DNA from 2 places in the Streptomyces sp. NPDC087440 genome. Region 2 is predicted to be linked to the other one. Evidence: riboswitches for the same ligand, from Rfam matches in the RefSeq annotation. Region 2 holds a riboswitch; the other holds the start of a gene.
What was found. A riboswitch is a leader RNA that binds a small molecule or an ion and turns the genes downstream of it on or off. The one in region 2 is predicted to bind glycine.

Region 1 (6,613 bases), on a different contig from region 2:
CGCGCGGTGGCCGCCGCCGACACGATGCTCACCCCGGACGGCTGGACCTTCTCGCACTTCTTCGAGGGCCCCTACCTCGGCTCCACCGAGCGCGCGCTGCGCCAGGCCGAGTCCATGACGGCCGACTGCCAGCCGCGCCTGCTGTCCGTCCCGGCCCTCTACATGCTGACCCTGTGGCTGCACGGCGACCCCACCGCCGACGCCTCGACCGGCGCACCGGCCCCGGCCGACGTCCTGGTCCCGCTCGCCCCGGCCCCGCCCGGCATCGCCGCCCACCGCCCCTGCACGGTCGCCGACCTGATGCCCACCCTGGCGCTCCGGCTCGCCCCCGCACCCGCCGCGAAAACGTCCCCGCTCCTCGGTCAGCCCGCCTGACCCCCGCGCCCCAAGCCCGCGCGCCGCCCCGCACCCCCTGCCCGACGGTGCGGGGCGCCGCCCTGTCCGGATGCCCCATCCGGCGTAGTCCACCCGGGCCACCCCGAACCACCCGAAGAGAGGGGGCAGTTGAGCTGAACCGTCCGCACGGGTGACGCGTCCTTGTTCAGTAAGAAGAGCTGCCGTGAAATCCCTGCGGAACGACGCCCGTAGGGCAACACTGGGACCGGACCAACTGATACGGGGGGCGGCCATGAACACCGATTCGAGCCGCAGGAACACCTTCTCGACCACCACGCAGCGAAAGAACCCTTCCATGTGCCAGCACCAGCCACCCTGCCCGACCGCCGAATCCGCCGACCGGGAGGCCGCCCATCCGATGGCGCACCACCCGGAGCAGGGCTGGAGCCTGCTGTGCAACGGTGTCCTCCTCTTCGAGGACACCGGTGAGCTCCTGCCGAACGGGCAGATCATCGCACCGCACCGCCCGCTGGACGTGGCCACCGCTGCCTAGCCGAACCGCACACCCGACACAGCCGACGTACGCCGGGAACAGGACGTACGACGAAGGGGCCGGCCCGGAGTCTCCACTCCGCACCGGCCCCCACGCATGTCACCTACCGGGCGTCACCGCTCAGTTGTCGTACTCGTCCATCGGCGGGCACGAGCAGACCAGGTTGCGGTCGCCGAACGCACCGTCGATGCGCCGCACCGGCGGCCAGTACTTGTCCGCCGCCGAGACGCCCGCCGGGAAGACGGCCTCCTCGCGGGTGTACGGGTGGTCCCAGTCGCCGCCGAGCGCGGCCGCGGTGTGCGGGGCGTTGCGCAGCGGGTTGTCCTCGGCGGGCCATTCGCCGCCCGCGACCTTCTCGATCTCGCCGCGGATGGCGATCATCGTGTCGCAGAACCGGTCCAGCTCGAAGAGGTTCTCGCTCTCCGTCGGCTCGATCATGAGTGTCCCGGCGACCGGGAACGACATGGTCGGCGCGTGGAAGCCGTAGTCGATGAGCCGCTTGGCGATGTCGTCCACGCTCACACCCGTCGCCTTCGACAGCGGGCGCAGGTCCACGATGCACTCGTGCGCGACGAGTCCGTTGGGACCGGTGTAGAGCACCGGGTAGTGCGGCTCCAGACGCTTGGCGATGTAGTTCGCCGCGAGCACCGCCACCTGCGTGGCCCGCTTCAGGCCCTCGCCGCCCATGAGACGTACGTACGCCCAGGAGATCGGCAGGATTCCGGCCGAACCCCACGGCGCGGCGGAGATCGGGCCGACACCCGTCTCGGGACCGGCCGACGGCTGGAGCGGGTGGTTGGGCAGGTACGGCGCGAGGTGCGCACGCACGCCGACCGGGCCGACGCCGGGGCCGCCGCCGCCGTGCGGGATGCAGAAGGTCTTGTGCAGGTTCAGGTGGCTGACGTCGCCACCGAACTTGCCCGGCTTGGCCAGCCCCACCAGCGCGTTGAGGTTCGCGCCGTCGACGTACACCTGGCCGCCGGCCTCGTGCACGGTCGCGCAGATGTCGGCGACGTGCTCCTCGAAGACGCCGTGCGTCGACGGGTAGGTGATCATCAGCACCGACAGTTCGTCGCGGTACTGCTCGATCTTGGCGCGCAGGTCCTCGACGTCGACCTCGCCGTCGTCGGCGGTCTTCACCACGACGACCTTCATGCCCGCCATCACGGCGCTCGCCGCGTTGGTGCCGTGCGCGGAGGACGGGATCAGGCACACGGTGCGCTGCTCGTCACCGTTCGCCCGGTGGTACGCGCGCACCGCCAGCAGTCCGGCCAGCTCGCCCTGCGAACCGGCGTTGGGCTGGATGGACACCGCGTCGTACCCGGTGACCTCGGCGAGCCGCTCCTCCAGCTCGCGGATGAGCGTCAGATATCCGGCGGCCTGCTCGACCGGCGCGAAGGGGTGGATCGCCCCGAACTCGGGCCAGGTCACCGGCTCCATCTCGGTGGTCGCGTTCAGCTTCATGGTGCAGGAGCCGAGCGGGATCATGCCGCGGTCGAGCGCGTAGTCGCGGTCGGCGAGCTTGCGCAGGTAGCGCAGCATCGCGGTCTCGGAGCGGTGCGCGTGGAAGACCGGGTGGGTCAGATACGCGTCCGTACGCAGCAGCCCCTCCGGCAGCGCCTCGCCGACGCTCTCGTCCAGTGCGACGATGTCGCCCTCGACGCCGAACGCGGCCCACACGGCGGCCACTTGGGTGCGCGCGGTGGTCTCGTCGCAGGCGATGGACACCAGGTCGGCGTCGACCCGGCGGACGTTGACGCCGTTCGCCCGAGCGGCGGCGACGACCTCGTCGGCGCGGCCGGGAACGCGCACGGTCAGCGTGTCGAAGAACGCGCCGTGCACGACCTCCACGCCACCGGCCGTCAGCCCCTCGGCGAGGATCGACGCGTAGCGGTGCGTGCGCCGCGCGATCCCCTTGAGCCCGTCCGGCCCGTGGTAGACCGCGTACATCCCGGCCATCACGGCGAGCAGGACCTGCGCCGTACAGATGTTGCTGGTCGCCTTCTCGCGACGGATGTGCTGCTCACGCGTCTGGAGCGCCAGCCGGTACGCCTTGTTGCCGTCGGCGTCCACCGAGACACCCACGAGCCGCCCCGGCAGGCTGCGCGCGAACTTCTCGCGTACGGCCATGAACCCGGCGTGCGGACCGCCGAAGCCCATCGGCACACCGAAGCGCTGCGTGGTGCCGACCGCGATGTCCGCGCCCAGCTCGCCGGGCGAGGTCAGCAGCGTCAGCGCCAACAGGTCGGCGGCGACGGTGACGATCGCGCCGAGCTCGTGCGCGGCGTCGATCACGGGCTTGATGTCCCGCACCACACCGGAGGCGCCCGGGTACTGGAGCAGCACGCCGAAGACACCGCGCTCGGCGATCTCGGCCGGAATGCCCTCGGCCAGGTCGGCGACGACGACCTCGACGCCGGTCGGCTCGGCCCGCGTCTGGATCACGGCGATGGTCTGCGGAAGCGTTTCCGCGTCGACCAGGAAGACGCCCTGCTTGACCTTGCCCACCCGGCGGGCCAGCGACATGGCCTCGGCCGCGGCGGTGCCCTCGTCGAGCAGGGAAGCGCCCGAGGTGGGCAGCCCGGTCAGCTCGGCGACCATCGTCTGGAAGTTGAGCAGGGCCTCAAGTCGTCCCTGCGAGATCTCCGGCTGGTACGGCGTGTAGGCGGTGTACCAGGCCGGGTTCTCCATGACGTTCCGCAGGATGACCGGCGGCGTGAAGGTCCCGTAGTACCCGAGCCCGATCATCGGGGCCAGTACCTGGTTGCGGTCGGCCAGCGTGCGCAACTCGGCCAGGACCTCGGCCTCGGTGCGCGCGTCCGGGAGCCCCAGCGCCTCGGCGTTCTTGATGGCGTCCGGCACCGCGGCGGCGGTCAGCTCGTCGAGCGACCCGTAGCCGACCTGGGCGAGCATCTTCGCCTGCGCCTCGCCGTCAGGGCCGATGTGACGCTGCTCAAAGGGAATGCCACGCTCAAGCTCGGCGAGCGGAATACGACGGTTGGCAGTCATCTGCGGAAGGCCTCCTGGTCCGACACGACCTGCGAGGGGCACCACGGCACGGGTACCCGGACGGCCTCCCCCTCTGTCATCTCAACCTGAGAGCTTCACCGGAGCGCCACGATCGGCACTCCGACTTTCACCGTCGGTGAGGAAAGGTCACGCTCCGGCCTGCGCCGAATCCGCCACCCGCCCTGCTTTCCAGAGTGACCTCGTCCGTGCGGTACAGGGGCCTGAGAGATTCCGGGGAGGAGTTGCTCCTTCGGCGCCTCCGACACGTACTCGGAGGACTCTCCCGCACGGGGTCAGCAGCCTCGGTCAGCCTACCAGCGCACTCATCGTTCGATCCCTCGAGTGGCCAGCCTCACGATTCTGCTCTTTCGTAGTGTTTTACGGGGATTCACCCAGCAGTTGCGACCAGTTGGAGGGACCGTGCAGACCGACATCGATCCGCGCAGCCTGATCGGCCGCAAGGCGTTCGACCGGAACGGCACCAAGATCGGCACAGTGGACGAGGTCTACCTCGACGACGCCACCGGCATCCCGGAGTGGGCTGCCCTGCGCACGGGCCTCTTCTCCCGCGACGCCTTCGTCCCGCTGGAGCCCAGCCGCCTGGAGGACGACACCCTCCGCATCCCCTTCGAGAAGTCCCTGATCCGCGACGCCCCCGACTTCGGCGTGGGCCGCCACCTCTCCCCCGAACAAGAACTCCAGCTCTACCACCACTACGGCCTCCACCTCCCCCGCTGACCGGAAGCGCCCCGTCAGGGGCGCGAGGCTGTGCCGATGTGCGGCTCCGCCGCGTGGGCGCGAGCAACCAAACTCCAAGCCGCGCGGCAGCGCTTTAGGGAAAGGGCGGGTCCGGGGCGAAATCCGGGGGTCCTGGGGCAGCGCCCCCGGCACGAACCTCAGCCACCCACCAACGGCAACGGCTCCCCCCGCTCCAACCCCGGTTCATCGACCCGAAACGTCCTCACCCGCCCCGGCCCCGGCGACCCCGGTTCCTCGAACCGCACCGTCACCCTCCCCAGCCCACTGCCCTGCACCCACCCCGCCCCGTACTCCGCATGCCGCACGTCGTGCCCGGCCAGCCACCGCCGCTCCCCGGCCGCTTCCGCTTCCGGCACCTCGACCGCCGCCTCGACAGGCTCCGGAGCCACTTCCTCAGCCGCCGTCCCCCCAGCTGCGGCCGCTGCGGCAGCCGCTTCCGCCGCCTGCGCAAAAAGATCCTCCTGCGTGAAGTCCGCCAGCCCCGACACCCCGACCCCGAGCAGCCGCACGCCCCCCGTCGTGTCGACCCCCTCCAGCAGCCTCGCCGCAGCCTCCCGCACCACCCCCGGATCGTCCGTCGGCCCCCGCAAGGTCTCCGACCGCGTCAACGTCGAGAAGTCAAAGCGCCGCACCTTCAGCACCACGGTCCGCCCCGACCGCCCCGCCCCCCGCAGCCGCTCCACGCACCGGTCCGCCAACCGCTCCACCTCCGACCGCACCCGCACCCGGTCGTGCAGATCCACGTCAAAGGTGTCCTCGACCGAAACCGACTTGGCGTCCCGCTCAGCCACCACGGGCCGGTCGTCGAGCCCCTGGGCCATCCGGTGCAGCGACGCCCCGTGCGCCTTCCCCAACAGCCGTACGAGCTCGTCCTCGCCCGCCTCCGCCAGGTGCGCGACGGTCGTCATCCCGGCCCGCCGCAGGTGATCGCCCGTGGCCGGCCCGACCCCCGGCAGAATCCGCACGGACATCGGTGCGAGCATCTCCCGCTCGGTCCCGGGCGCTATCAGGCACAGCCCGTCCGGCTTGGCCTCCTCGGAGGCGATCTTCGCCAGCATCTTGGATCCCGCGAGCCCCACCGACCCGCTGAGCCCCGTCAGCTCCCTGATCTGCTCCCGCAGCCGCTCCCCGACCGCCCGCGCGGAAGCCTCGTCGTCAGCCGACCCCCCGGCCTCCAGGTCCACGAACGCCTCGTCGAGGCTGAGCGGCTCCACCAGCGGCGACAGCCGCCCCAGCAGCTCCATCACCGTCTCGCTCACCGCCCGGTACACGGTGAAGCGCGGCACCAGGTACGCGGCATTGGGCGCCAGCCTGCGCGCCTGCGCCGTCGGCATCGCCGAGTGCACGCCGAAACGCCTGGCTTCGTACGAAGCGGTCGCGACCACCCCGCGCGGCCCGAGCCCGCCCACCACGACCGGCTTTCCGCGCAGGCTGGGCTTCGCCGCCTGCTCCACTGCGGCGTAGAAGGCATCCATGTCGAGATGCAGAATGGTCGGCGCGGTCCTCACCCCACCGATGCTGCCCTACGCCACTGACAATCGGCCGGAAGGCCCCGCAGCGCGCAGCGCACCGCCCCGCGACAAAGCCCGCAGAGGGCCTCAGACGGCCCGGTTGCGCCGCCGCGCCAGCTCGTCCCCCGGGTTGTTCCCGACGAGCGTCTCACCGGTGTCCACGCGCTCCCCGTGCAGCTGCGACAGCGCCGTCTCGACGTCCCGCCAGACCACGCCCACGGCGATCCCGAAGACCCCCTGGCCACCCTGGAGGAGGCTGACGACCTCGTCCGGCGAGGTGCACTCGTACACCGTCGCCCCGTCGCACATCAGCGTCATCCGCTCCAGGTCCTGAAAGCCCCGGGCCCTCAGGTGCTGCACGGCGGCGCGGATGTTCTGCAGGGCGACCCCGGTGTCCAGGAACCGCTTGACGATCTTGAGCACCACGACGTCACGAAAGCTGTAG
Region 2 (6,613 bases):
CGGGTTCGGGTGCAGGCCCGCGGCGACCAGGCCCGCGAAGTGCGCCATGTCGACCATGAGGTACGCGCCGACCTCGTCCGCGATCTCGCGGAACTTGGCGAAGTCCAGCTGGCGGGGGTAGGCGGACCAGCCCGCGACGATCAGCTTCGGCTGGTTCTCCTTGGCGAGGCGGGCGACCTCGTCCATGTCCACGACGCCGGTCTCGTCCACGTGGTACGCGACCACGTTGTAGAGCTTGCCGGAGAAGTTGATCTTCATGCCGTGGGTCAGGTGACCGCCGTGGGCCAGGTTCAGGCCCATGATCGTGTCGCCCGGCTTCAGCAGCGCGAACATCGCGGCGGCGTTCGCCTGCGCACCGGAGTGCGGCTGGACGTTCGCGTGCTCGGCGCCGAACAGCGCCTTGATGCGGTCGATCGCGATCTGCTCGACCACGTCGACGTGCTCGCAGCCGCCGTAGTAGCGGCGGCCCGGGTAGCCCTCGGCGTACTTGTTGGTGAGGACCGAGCCCTGGGCCTCCATGACGGCGACGGGAGCGAAGTTCTCCGACGCGATCATTTCGAGGGTGGACTGCTGGCGGTGGAGCTCGGCGTCGACGGCGGCGGCGACGTCCGGGTCCAGCTCGTGGAGGGAGGAGTTGAGAAGCGACATCAGGCGAGTCCCTAAGGGTTTCAGTTGCCGGAGAGCGCGGTGTACTCGTCGGCGGAGAGCAGGTCGCCCGGCTCGTCCGTGACGCGCACCTTGAACAGCCAGCCGCCCTCGAAGGGGGCGGAGTTCACCAGCGAGGGGTCGTCCACGACGTCCTGGTTGGCCTCGGTGACCTCGCCGGTCACCGGGGAGTACAGGTCGCTGACGGACTTGGTCGACTCCAGCTCACCGCAGGTCTCGCCCGCGGTCACCGTGTCGCCGACTGCCGGGAGCTGGGCGTAGACGACGTCACCGAGCGCGTTGGCCGCGAACTCCGTGATGCCGACCGTCGCGACGCCGTCCTCGGCCGTCGCGAGCCACTCGTGCTCCTTGCTGTAACGCAGCTGCTGGGGGTTGCTCATGGCTGAATTCTCCTGGATGCGGGGGAGTGCTGAGGAACAGGGTCTTGACAGATGAGACGTGAGGACGCCCGCGGGGATGCGGCGTTCGTCACTTCCGGCGGCGCGGGGCGCTGCTTCCGGCGGCGGGGGCGCTACTTCTGCCGCTTGTAGAAGGGGAGCGCGACGACCTCGTACGGCTCGTGGCTGCCCCGGATGTCGACGCCGACGCCCGCCGTGCCCGGCGCGGCGAAGGCCGCGTCGACGTACGCCATGGCGATCGGCCTGCCCAGCGTCGGGGACGGGGCGCCGGAGGTGACCTCGCCGATGACCTTGCCGTCGGCGACGACCTGGTAGCCGGAGCGCGGGACGCGGCGGCCCTCGGCGACCAGGCCGACCAGCTTGCGCGGCGGAGCGGTCTCGGCGCGCTCGGCGGCCGCCTCCAGGGACGTACGACCGACGAAGTCGCCGTCCTTCTCGAACTTGACGACCCGGCCCAGGCCCGCGTCGAACGGGGTCAGCTTCGTCGTCAGCTCGTTGCCGTACAGCGGCATGCCCGCCTCCAGGCGCAGCGTGTCGCGGCAGGACAGGCCGCACGGGATGAGGCCGACGTCCTTGCCCGCCTCGGTCAGGGCCTGCCACAGCGCCTCCGCGTGCCGCGGCTCGACGAACAGCTCGAAGCCGTCCTCGCCGGTGTAGCCGGTGCGGGCGATCAGCGCCGGGACGCCGGCGACGGTGCCGGGCAGGCCCGCGTAGTACTTCAGGCCGTCCAGGTCGGCGTCCGTGACGGACTTCAGGATGCCGGGGGACTCCGGGCCCTGCACGGCGATGAGGGCGTACGCGTCGCGGTCGTCCCGCACCTCGGCGTCGAAGCCCTCGGCGCGGGCGATCAGGGCGTCCAGGACGATCTGGGCGTTGCCCGCGTTGGCGACCACCATGTATTCCGTCTCGCCCAGGCGGTAGACGATCAGGTCGTCGACGATGCCGCCGTCCTCCTGGCAGATCATCGTGTACCGGGCGCGGCCGAGGCCGACGGTGCCGATGTTGCCGACGAGGGCGAAGTTGAGGAGGTCCACGGCCTGCGGGCCGGTCACCGTGATCTCGCCCATGTGGGAGAGGTCGAAGAGCCCCGCCTTCGTGCGTACGGCATTGTGCTCGTCGCGCTCGGAGGCGTACCGCAGCGGCATGTCCCAGCCCGCGAAGTCGGTCATCGTCGCGCCGAGCGAGCGATGCAGGGCATCGAGGGCGGTGTGGCGGGGGGCGGTGCTCATGACGGAAAGACTCCCAGGGCATGACGACGGGGACGGTCCTCCCCATCTGTCATCGGAACCTGAGAGGTTCGCCGTCGCAACTCGCGCGTGCGGCTTGCACCTTGGGTGGGGCCGCCCGGTGGGGGACCCGCTTTTCAGATCTGCCTCGCCCGCGCGGTACGGGGCCTGAGAGATTCAAGGGAGGAGCTTGCTCCTTCGGCGTCCTTCGGCACTGCTGCCGTGGACTCTCCCGCGCGGATTCATGCGGCCGTTGTGAAGTTGAGGGTGCACAGGTGTGGCCTGGCGCGCACATCATTGCACGGCCCTCCCGGTCAGCAAATCGCTTGTCCCGCATTACCTTTTCTTTACACTTCTTGGGCAAGGGTGAGGGCATACCCGAGGGGGAGGGGTGAGGACGTTGCAGCAGCCCAGTGCATGCGCCGCCACGACAGGCCTGCGGACCGAGGCGGTCGTGGGGGCGGTGGGAGCGGTGGGGACCGTGGGAGCCGTGTCGGCGCGGGTCGTGCGCGACCTGCGCGAGCGCGAGGGACGCAGCCCACGGCGGCTGATGTTCGCCGAGGGGGACGTGGTGGTGGTGTCGGGCCTGCCCGGCAGCGGCAAGTCCACGCTCATGGGCAGGGCCGCCACGGGGGTGCGCACCATCGACTCGCAGGACGTGCGCGAGCGCTGGGACGCCAGGGCGCCGCGCTTACTGCCGTACGCCCTCTACCGCCCGCTCGTCCGCGTCGCGCACTACGCGGGGCTGCGCCGGGCACTGCGCTCCGGCGCCTCCGTCGTCGTGCACGACTGCGGTACGCAGGCCTGGGTGCGGCGGTGGCTGGCGCGCGAGGCCCGCAGACGCGGGCGGGGGCTGCGGCTGATCCTGCTCGACGTGTCGCCCGAGGTGGCCAGGGAGGGCCAGCTGGAGCGCGGCCGCGGGGTCTCCGGCTACGCCTTCGCCCGGCACCGCAGGGCCGTCGGAACCCTGGTCCGGGACGCGGAGGAGGGGCGGCTGCCCGCCGGGTGCGCCTCGGCCGTACTGCTGGACAGGGACGCGGCGGGGGTGCTGCGGGAGATCGGGTTCGAGGGGGAGTGAGGCGGAGCCTCTCCCCTCTCCCCCCGGCGCGGGGTGCCGGGGGGAGAGGGGAAAGGGGCGGGACTACTTCGGGGGACGGGCGGCGGACGCCTTGGCCCACACCGTGGCCGCCAGCTTGGCGGAAGCCTGCTGCACGCCGCCGAAGGCCTGCCGGGCGGCGTCCCAGTCGCCGGTCGAGACGGCCTTGACGAGCGCGTCGACGCTCGCCTTCAGGGCGGTGCGGGCGGCGGAGACCGTGGGGCACGGCTTGGCGGGCCCCGGGTCGACGATCACGGGGGGCGTGGTCGTGTCCACCGTGGTCGTCGCCGTGTTCGTGCCCGTGCCCGTGTCGGCCTCCGGGTCGACCGTCTGCGCGGTGTCCGTGTCCGTCGTGTCGTCGTCCACGGGATCCAGCAGGGACAGCGGGGTGTTGGCCGCGACAGGCTCCGGGTCGTCCGCCCGGGCGGCGGACGCGGTGCCCGCCAGTGCGTCCGCCAGCCGGGCCTCGACCAGGGCGCGGGCGGCGGTCCGCTCCGCAGCGGGCGCGACGGCGAGGTTCCGGGCGGCCTTGGTGAGGGCGTCCAGGTCGTGCCGGACGCCGTGCCCCGCAGCTGCGGATGCCGACGGGATGCTTCCCCCGGCGATGGTGGCAGCGGCGGCCGTGCCGGCCGTGCCGAGGATCAGCGCCCCGCAGAGCGACGTGGAGAGGGCGAGGGCGGCGGTCCTGTTCAGTGCCATGACGGCGGGTTTCCTTCCGGAAGGGGGAGTTCGGGGACGAGGCCGACCCGGCCGGTGGGGGCATCCGGTGGAGCGGTGGCGGTGGGGAACCGCCCGGCGGCCGATCGGCTCTGCTCGCCACCCTCGAATGGCGCAGCACGCTCCGCAACGCGGCGGGTGCGGAACGTGGCCATTCGGGTGGACTCCGCTGATCCGGAGCGCCCCGGCGATAGGCTCGGGCCCCGTACAGAGGCGGTAGGCAGGCGAGAAGGGGACGGTCCGTGGACATACCGGAGACGACGGGGCAGTACGGGGTGCCGGAGCAGCCCGGACCGTACGGCGGTGCTCCCTACGGGGCCCCCGGCGACGGTGCCCCGACCGGCGGGAGCCTTCCCGGCGGTGGTCTTCCCGACGGCGCCGCCCTGCCCGGCGGGGGCTGGCCGGCCAACGAGCTGGAGGACGTGCTCGCCGCCTCCCTCGGCAACCCCGGCGCAGGCCCACGGCTCGTGGAGGTGCTCGGCCGTTCGCAGGTGTGGATTCCGCTGCCCAACGGAGGCGGCCCCGACCGGGGTCCGCTCGACCTGCCGACCATCGAGTTCGACGGCCAGGCGTACGTACCCGTCTTCAGCTCCGAGCAGCAGTTCCGCACCTGCGTCGGCAGCCACCTGGACTTCGCCGTCGCCCCGGCCGTGGAGTTCGCCCGTGGGCTGCCGCCGCAGCTGGGCATCGTGGTGAACCCGGAGGGCGCGGTCGGCATGCCGCTGCCGCCGCCCGCCGTCGCCGAGCTGTGCCGCATCGGCCGCACCCCGCTGGACGGTCCGGCGAGCGGCGGCCGGGTGCGGCTCTTCGAGCCCGACTGGCAGGACGAGCCCGTCGACTTCCTCGCCGCGGCCGCGGAGGCGTTCCGGCAGAGCGGCGTCGTCGTCACCGCCCGCCGCGCCCTGGCGAGCGTGGAGGGCGACCCGCCGGCCCTGTTCGTCGGCGTACAGGTGTCGTCGTGGGAAGGGCCCGACCGCAACGCGCCGATGGAGGCGCTGGGGCAGGCGCTGAACCGGGAGTCCGTGCCGTGGCCGGTGCACCTGCTGCTGCTCGACATGGCGCAGGACCCGGTGGCGGACTGGATGCTGGAGCGGATCCGGCCGTTCTACACGCGGGAGCACTGAGGCCGTGCGGGACCGTGCGGCCGTGCGCGGTCCCGCACGGCGGGCGAAGACTTCCCGCCCGACACCGGCCCGGTGTCAGCGGTGCCGCTTAAGCTGGTTGGATGACCACGCCACACGGGGGCGGTGTCGACACGGTGGATACGGTGGATCGAAGAGGGGCGGGACCCAGGGTGAGCGCGTCAGGCTCCGCGACGGCCGGACAGGTCGAGCACATGCTGCGCCAGGTGACCCCGGGGCGGTACGACGCGTACGAGGCGCTGCTGCACGCCCTCGCGGACGGCCAGGTGTGGATGCTGCTCTGGCACGGCACCGCCGGTTCCCCCGACGCCCAGTACGGGAACATGGAGGTCGAGGGCACCGGCTACGCGCCGTGCGTGACCTCCGCCCAGGAGCTCTCCGCGAGCGGCTGGAACCGGGCGTACGACGTGACCTCGGGCCGTGACCTGGCCCGCGCCCTGTACCCCGACCACTGGGGCATCTGGCTGAACCCGCACGCCCCCGGTGGCGGCGTCGGCATCCCCTGGCTGGACCTGCGGCGCATCGCCACCGGTCTGGACCGGATGCCCGCGGGGCCGCTGCGGATGAGCGAACCGGCCCTGGACATCCCGCAGTTCTACGCCCAGCTGTCCCAGAACGCGCACCGCACCCCGGCCGTCCGCGCGCTCAGCCGCGCCTGGGTGCAGCCCGCGCTGGGAGCCCCGTACCTCGCCATCGGTCTCGACCTGTACGACACCGGCCGCCAGTCGGTGGAGGCGGTGCGGGCGATGATGCAGCAGTCCATCGGCGTCGTCCCGGACGGCCTGCCGGTGTCCACGGTCGCGATGACCGACGAGCACGACCCGGTCGGCATGTGGCTGCGCGCCAACGCCCGGCCGTTCTACGACCGGGACGCGCACGCGCCCGCCCCGACCGGGGCGCCCGGTTACGGCTACCCGCCGTCGCGCGCCTACTGAGCCGCCCCCTCCCCGATTTCCGCCCAAAAGCCCCCTGAGGGGGCCCATCGGCATGCCCGCGCACGGAGGTGGGCAGGTCTGCATGCTGAGACGGGGGTTGTGCATGCGGGGGAAATGGGTGTGTCCCAATTTGGCGTCTCTGGGCGGCAGTTGGACGGTACTGCCGGGCGTTGGGCCCAATTGCCCACTGTTCGCCCGCCGTTCAGCCCCGTCCGGATACCGGAAAACCGCAGACAGCATCACGGTTGCGCATCCATTGGCCGGGGGGTCTGGCGGGGTCCGGCGTCTGCGTTGAAGACTCCCCGAATCAAGGGGCGTTCGCCCTGTGTTCGACAAGCTCCAAGCCGCCACAGCGGCGGGCAAGGGCCGACCACCGTCGGCCGAGAGGGGTCCCCACCACGATGACGGCACCATTGCACGACACCTCGCCGGA

Region 1: linked by a shared signal. The riboswitch ahead of gcvP (aminomethyl-transferring glycine dehydrogenase) and the one ahead of gcvT (glycine cleavage system aminomethyltransferase GcvT) in region 2 are both predicted to bind glycine.

The regions. Positions count from the first base shown of each region.
Region 1 is NZ_JBIUXN010000022.1:157,353-163,965, forward strand. It holds gene ACIO3O_RS34000 (hypothetical protein) at 1-375, shown strand, start outside; gene ACIO3O_RS34005 (DUF5999 family protein) at 692-889, shown strand; gene gcvP (aminomethyl-transferring glycine dehydrogenase) at 1,010-3,898, opposite strand; glycine riboswitch at 4,098-4,194, opposite strand; gene ACIO3O_RS34015 (PRC-barrel domain-containing protein) at 4,319-4,636, shown strand; gene ACIO3O_RS34020 (DNA polymerase IV) at 4,795-6,165, opposite strand; gene ACIO3O_RS34025 (MerR family transcriptional regulator) at 6,256-6,613, opposite strand, start outside.
Region 2 is NZ_JBIUXN010000007.1:314,775-321,387, reverse strand. It holds gene glyA (serine hydroxymethyltransferase) at 1-648, opposite strand, end outside; gene gcvH (glycine cleavage system protein GcvH) at 669-1,046, opposite strand; gene gcvT (glycine cleavage system aminomethyltransferase GcvT) at 1,178-2,293, opposite strand; glycine riboswitch at 2,438-2,535, opposite strand; gene ACIO3O_RS17650 (AAA family ATPase) at 2,691-3,368, shown strand; gene ACIO3O_RS17645 (hypothetical protein) at 3,432-4,085, opposite strand; gene ACIO3O_RS17640 (enhanced serine sensitivity protein SseB) at 4,487-5,227, shown strand; gene ACIO3O_RS17635 (enhanced serine sensitivity protein SseB C-terminal domain-containing protein) at 5,398-6,180, shown strand; gene ACIO3O_RS17630 (ABC transporter permease) at 6,582-6,613, shown strand, end outside.